Regions from separate parts of the Clostridium sp. USBA 49 genome, predicted to be linked through region 1. Evidence: a T-box and tRNA genes for the amino acid it is inferred to sense, from the RefSeq annotation. Region 1 holds a T-box; the other holds one or more tRNA genes.
The links. A T-box is a leader RNA that pairs with one kind of tRNA and senses whether it is charged. The one in region 1 lies ahead of asnS (asparagine--tRNA ligase), so its partner is inferred to be a tRNA-Asn.

Region 1 (3,438 bases):
GAGCATGGTCAAGAAAGTGCAATTGTAACTATTGAAAATGGGAAAATAGTAAAAGTAGATTTAAAAAGATTAGATACTAATGGTAAAGAAGTTAACTATGAACAATGGACTGGACAAAAAGATGCAAGCGGTAAAGTATATCCTAATTTAAAACAATATAGAATAGATTTAGCTAATAAAATTATAGAAAAGCAAAGTCCCGATGTAGATGTTATATCTGGTGCTACAATAAGCTCAAAAAATTGGAAAACAGCTGTTGAAAGAGCTTTAGATAAAGCTAAATTATAATAAAAAAATAATGAGTAAGTATCTTAATTTTAAGATACTTACTCATTATTTTTTTAAAATTCTGCGTTTCCTGTTGTTCTTGGGAAAGGAATTACATCTCTTATATTTGACATACCTGTTATATACATTATTATTCTTTCAAAACCAAGTCCAAATCCTGCATGTTTAGTTTCACCATATTTTCTAAGTTCTAAATACCACCAATAATCTTCTTTCTTAAGACCAAGTTCATTCATTCTTTTTTCTAAAACTTCAAGTCTTTCTTCCCTTTGACTTCCACCAATTATTTCTCCAACTCCAGGAACAAGTAAATCCATAGCAGCTACTGTTTTCCCATCATCATTTTGTCTCATATAAAAAGCTTTAATCTCTTTAGGGTAATTTGTTACAAATACAGGTTTTTGGAAATATTTTTCAGTAATATATCTTTCATGTTCTGTTTGAAGATCTATTCCCCATTTTACAGGATATTCAAATTTTTCTCCACTTTTTTCAAGTATTTCTATGGCTTCTGTATAAGTAATTCTTCCAAAATCAGAATTTAAAACATTATTTAATCTTTCAAACAATGTTTTATCTATAAATTTATTGAAAAATTCCATTTCTTCAGGTGCATTTTCCATTACATAATTTATTATATATTTGACCATATCTTCTGCAAGTTCCATATCATCTTCAAGATCAGCAAAAGCTATTTCTGGTTCTATCATCCAAAATTCTGCAGCATGTCTTGCCGTATTTGAATTTTCTGCTCTAAAAGTAGGACCAAAAGTGTATACATTTTTAAAAGCTAGGGCAAAACTCTCTGCATTTAATTGACCACTTACAGTTAAGTTTGTTGATTTGCCGAAAAAGTCTTTAGAATTATCAATTTTCCCTTCTTTTGTCTTTGGAAGATTTTCCATATCTAAAGTAGTTACTCTAAACATTTCTCCAGCACCTTCAGCATCACTGCCTGTAATTATTGGAGTATGAACATAAACAAATCCTCTTTCTTGAAAAAATTTATGTATAGCATAGGCTGCTAAAGAACGTACTCTAAAAACTGCTGAAAAAGTATTTCCTCTTGGTCTTAAATGTGCTATAGTTCTTAAATATTCAAAACTATGTCTCTTCTTTTGAAGTGGAAAATCTGGATGAGATAATCCTTCTATTATAATATTTTTAGCTTTAAGTTCAAAAGGCTGCTTAGCTTCTGGAGTTAATACAATCTCTCCTTCTACAGTCAAAGATGAACTTATAGGAAGTTTAGCTACTTCCTTATAATTTTCTAAGTTATTTTCAAAAACTACCTGTAAATTTTTAAAAAAAGTACCATCATTAAGTTCTATAAACCCAAAAACATTAGATGCTCTTACTGTTCTAACCCATCCTGAGACCTTTACAATTTTTCCTGCATAGTTTGCTGTGTCTCTGTATAATTTTTTTATAGCTACACTTTCCATAATCCTTCCTCCTTTTAGTTTTATAAATAAATTATTAAATAAAATAAAAAAACTTTCGTCCTATAAAATAATGGGACGAAAGTTTATATCCGCGGTGCCACCCAAATTGCTTTAAATAAAGCCAACTTTAAAGTACATATGATACTTTCCAATTTATAACGTATTGGACACGTCTAAGCCTACTGCAAAAATGGTTCGGTTAGAAACTCAGAGATGTTCTTCACTATAGGTTTCATACCAATTTCCACCAAAACATTGGCTCTCTTTAAATCCACACTTATAGCTACTCTTCTCTTCAAAGTTTTTATATATAGTATTCATTTATTAATATTATATCAATTTTTATTATTATTACAACATTTTTTTATTATTTCCATCAAAATTTATACCTGCAAGTCTCATTAAATATACTGCATTTCTCGTGTTTGAAATTCCTTCTCTTAATTTATAGTCAAATTTTATTTCGTTATTTTTATAATATTCTTCAAAATGAAAGTTTTTAACTTTTTTATTCTTTGTTTCTATATCTCCAAGCTCTAAATCATGGGTAGATACAAGACCTATAGTATTATTATAACTAAGTTTATTTATAAGAGCTTCCGCACCTAAATGTCTATCAATAGAATTAGTCCCTTTAAAAATTTCATCTAGTAAAAAAAATATAGGTTCTCCTTTTTCTGAATTCTTTATTATATTTTTTATTCTTAAAATTTCTGCATAAAATGAAGATATATTTTTTTCAAGATTGTCGCTTATTCTCATACATGTATATATATTCATAAGAGAACAAATAAATTCTTTAGCACACACTTTAGAGCCTGAATAAGCTAAAACTAAATTAATTCCTAAAGTCCTAAGAAATGTACTCTTCCCTGACATATTTGATCCTGTAATTAAAAGTATACTATAAGGTTCTCCTATAATGCAATCATTAGAAACAGCATTTTTAAGAAGAGGATGAGCTACAGCTTGAGCTTTTAAAACTAATTTATTGTTTATAAAATTCGGAACAGTCCAGGTTTTATTATCAAAATTTATTATAGCTAAAGATGATAAAGCCTCGAATTCTCCTATAACATTAAACCAATCTTCTATTTCTTTCCCATATATTTTCTTCCACATTAAAAGCATGTCTATTAAATGATAGTCCCATAAAAATAAAAGATTAATTATTTTATTAAATAAATTACTTCTATCTGAAACTTTATTGCTTATTTTTTTAAAATCATCTATAGCTTTAGAAGCTTTAATATTATTTTTATTTATTAATTTTTGTTTTAAATTTATAAGCATAGAAGATTTAAAATTTTTACTTTCAATTAATAATATCATTTCATAATAAGTGTTTATTTGTTTTTTATATTCATAAATAGCATCTAAATTTTTTGCTCTAAATCCTTCACCTATTTTTAATATAATAGCATTTATTCCAATAAAAATAAGTGGTATATAATATCCAATATCTTTATTTAAAAAATAATATATTATAGAAACTATGGTAATAATAGGCATTATGAAAGATGTCATTTTAAAAAATTTATTTATTTTTATATCTTCTTTTGCCCATTTTAAAAGATTTTCTGGATTTTTGTTTTTTTCTAAATTAATTTCTCCTAAAGCTTTAAATTTTTGTCTCCAGCCTATATGTACTGAAAGTTCCTCTATTGCCTCTTGTCTTTTAAGTATTTCATCAATATTTAAGTTT
Region 2 (3,438 bases), on a different contig from region 1:
AAGTTTTAGATGCTAAAGAAGTGCCAGCAAGAAGTGAAGTAGAATGTGGAAACTATAAAGATTTATCTTTATTTGGAGCAAAAGAATATGCAAAGCAGGTTTTAAATAAAGGAATTAGTTTAAACATTTATGGAGATAAATAAAAATATTATATAAAAAATACATAAAAGACAGAAATAGCAAAATGTTTTTGATATTTCTGTCTTTTTAAAATAATTATTTTAAAATTGATTTACTAAATAAACCATGATTGTAAATGCTTATATTCATAATCAGTACCATATGTTAATTGATTAAGTTTTATTATAGCGTCTTTAACAGTTGTTTGAAAAGTAGAATAATATTGAGTAGTATCTTTAGTTAAAGCAGAACAAACTTCAGGAGAATCAAAAACTAAATATTTTCTGCATATAAATGGTCTAACTTCATAAATACTGCAATTTTCATTTTCATCTAAAAAAGCACATGGAATTTTACAAGATAGATATTCATTTTTTATATCTTTATTAAAGCTTCCATCTCTATATACAATTATTTTAGATAAAAGCTCTTTATGTTTTTTAATTTTTTCTTTAAATTTATTTATTTCTTCCTCAGAGTAATGAGAAGATAAATATTCATCTATATATTCTTTTTCAAGCTTACTTGTTAAAACCAAAAGTTTACAACAATGACCACAACCTTGTCTACATGATGCTACCTCAGCAGCAGGTGATGAAGCAATATCAAGTTTTTCATATAGTTTTTTAAGCTTTCTAAAAGCCTCTTCTTTAGTTATTTTCGTATTAACTGATTTTATTCTACTGTCAACAAAATTATTTAAATTATCAACTGCCTTTACGAACTTAGAATGGTTATAAACAATTTCATTACCATTTTTATCTATATATAATGTTTTATATACATCATTATTTCCCAATTATATATCCTCCCTTGTATAATGTAGTTGTAACATTTCATAGAAAACATATAGATTTTCAATCGAACAATAACAACTCATTTCTTTAAAATATTCTTAATTTATAACCTATCTTGTATAAGTTATAATAATAATTATAATAATAAATATTATTATTAACAATACAATAAAAACATTAAAAAAATATTCCAAAATTTTTATAATATTAGCACTAAGTTGATGATGCCTTTTTAATTATTTTTGTACAGTTATTAATAAAAATAGTTGCATATTAGGACATTATCATAAATTAATCATAAAATGCAATAAAAATATTTAAAAATATATTGTGTTTTTTTTATTTTATGATATAATTACACATGTAATAGATATTCCGTGGTAGCTCAATGGCGGAGCATTCGGCTGTTAACCGAAGGGTTGGAGGTTCGAGTCCTCTCCACGGAGCCATTTTTATTTTTTGATGAATAAATTAAAAACTCTAGGCTAAAAACCTAGAGTTTTTGTTTAATTATTTAACTATATTTCAGTTTATTTAACTATATTTCAGTTTATTTAACTATATTTCAGTTTTTTTGTTTTAAAACGTTTAAAATTTTTAGAATCATTTTTGCGAATACATAAATTAAAAGTATTGGAATTATTATTATACTTAGGATATAATAATAAATAAAAATAAGTAACTTATATAGTTATAAAAATAAAATTATATTTTTATTATTACGCATTTTGTTTAGGAAGGTGAAAATATTATGGAATTTAGGAAATTTGGGAATAAATACATAGTAAGACTTAACAAAGGTGAAGAAATTATTGAAACTTTAAAGAAACTTTGCCAAGATGAAAACATAACACTAGGTTCAATACAAGGAATTGGAGCCGTAAGTAATGTAAAGGTTGGATTATTTAAGCCATCTCTTAAAGAATATCATTCAATAGAACTAAAAGGTGATTATGAAATGACATGCCTTTTAGGAAATGTTTCTACTATGAATGGAGAGGTGTATTTACATCTACATATTGATGTTGCTGATGAAGAAAATAAAATTTATGGAGGACATTTAAACTCAGCTGTAATAAGTGCTACTGGAGAAATTATAATAGATACTATTGATGGAAAAGTAGATAGAGAATTTAGTGATGAAATTGGCTTAAATTTATATAAATTTAATTAGTTAAATAATTAAATGAGTTAAAAATATATCAAAATTATATATTGATTAAACTACAATAAGTTTTAAATAAATTTCCATTAAACAATGAAGTAGTATATTCATTATTGACTTACTTTAAAATATAGTGGTCAATTTTAAGAAAAATACTTTTGCGGCATAATTTATATATTTAATTAATTATTTAAAATTCAATGTATATATAATGTAAAGTAATAGATTACTTTGGTTAAATTAAAAATATTCAATTATATATTATTATAAACATATAAGCAAATAGGAGGTACTAATAAATGGCAGTAGAGAAAACCATGGATAAAATAGTAGCACTTGCTAAAAATAGAGGTTTTGTATTTGCAGGATCAGAAATTTATGGAGGACTTGCAAATTCATGGGATTATGGCCCTCTTGGAGTTGAATTTAAAAATAATGTTAAAAAAGCATGGTGGAAAAAATTTGTACAAGAAAGTCCTTATAATGTTGGAATAGATTCTGCAATACTTATGAATAGAGAAGTATGGGTAGCATCAGGACATGTTGGAGGATTTTCTGATCCACTTATGGATTGTAAAGAATGTAAATCTAGATTTAGAGCTGATAAATTAATTGAAGACTATATGACTGAAAATGGAATAGAAGTAGCAAGTGCTGATGGATGGACTAATGAACAATTAAAAAATTATATTGATGAACATAATATAGTTTGTCCTAAATGTGGCAAGAAAAATTTTACTGATATAAGAAAGTTTAATCTTATGTTTAAAACTTTTATGGGAATAACAGAAGATGCAAAATCAGAAGTATACCTAAGACCAGAGACTGCACAAGGTATATTTGTAAATTTTAAAAATGTTCAAAGAACTTCAAGAAAAAAAGTACCTTTTGGTATAGCTCAAATAGGTAAATCATTTAGGAATGAAATAACTCCTGGAAATTTTATATTTAGAACAAGGGAATTTGAGCAGATGGAACTTGAATTTTTCTGTAAACCTGATACAGATTTAGAATGGTTTAAATATTGGAAAGATTATTGCTGGAATTTCCTTTTAAACTTAGGAATGAAAAAAGAAAATTTAAGAATGAGAGATCATGCTAAAGAAGAATTATCTTTTTACAGTAAAGCAACATCAGATATAGAATTTCTATTTCCATTTGGATGGGGCGAGCTTTGGGGAATAGCTGATAGAACAGACTATGACCTTAAAAAACATGCTGAACATTCAGGAGTGGATATGAGTTATTTAGATCCAACAACTAATGAAAAATATATTCCATATTGCGTAGAACCATCACTTGGTGCAGATAGAGTTACATTAGCATTTTTATGTGATGCTTATGATGAAGAAACTC

Region 2: it encodes a tRNA-Asn, which carries the amino acid that the T-box ahead of asnS (asparagine--tRNA ligase) is inferred to sense. The anticodon was not compared.

What each region holds. Positions count from the first base shown of each region.
Region 1 covers NZ_FUYD01000001.1:187,956-191,393, forward strand. Annotated here, with positions in the region: gene B5D11_RS00840 (FMN-binding protein) at 1-288, shown strand, start outside; gene asnS (asparagine--tRNA ligase) at 342-1,733, opposite strand; T-box leader at 1,802-2,041, opposite strand; gene B5D11_RS00850 (MutS-related protein) at 2,085-3,438, opposite strand, start outside.
Region 2 covers NZ_FUYD01000008.1:4,640-8,077, reverse strand. Annotated here, with positions in the region: gene B5D11_RS08510 (S-ribosylhomocysteine lyase) at 1-143, shown strand, start outside; gene B5D11_RS08505 (YkgJ family cysteine cluster protein) at 236-919, opposite strand; tRNA gene B5D11_RS08500 (tRNA-Asn) at 1,292-1,366, shown strand; gene B5D11_RS08495 (PPC domain-containing DNA-binding protein) at 1,669-2,091, shown strand; gene B5D11_RS08490 (glycine--tRNA ligase) at 2,382-3,438, shown strand, end outside.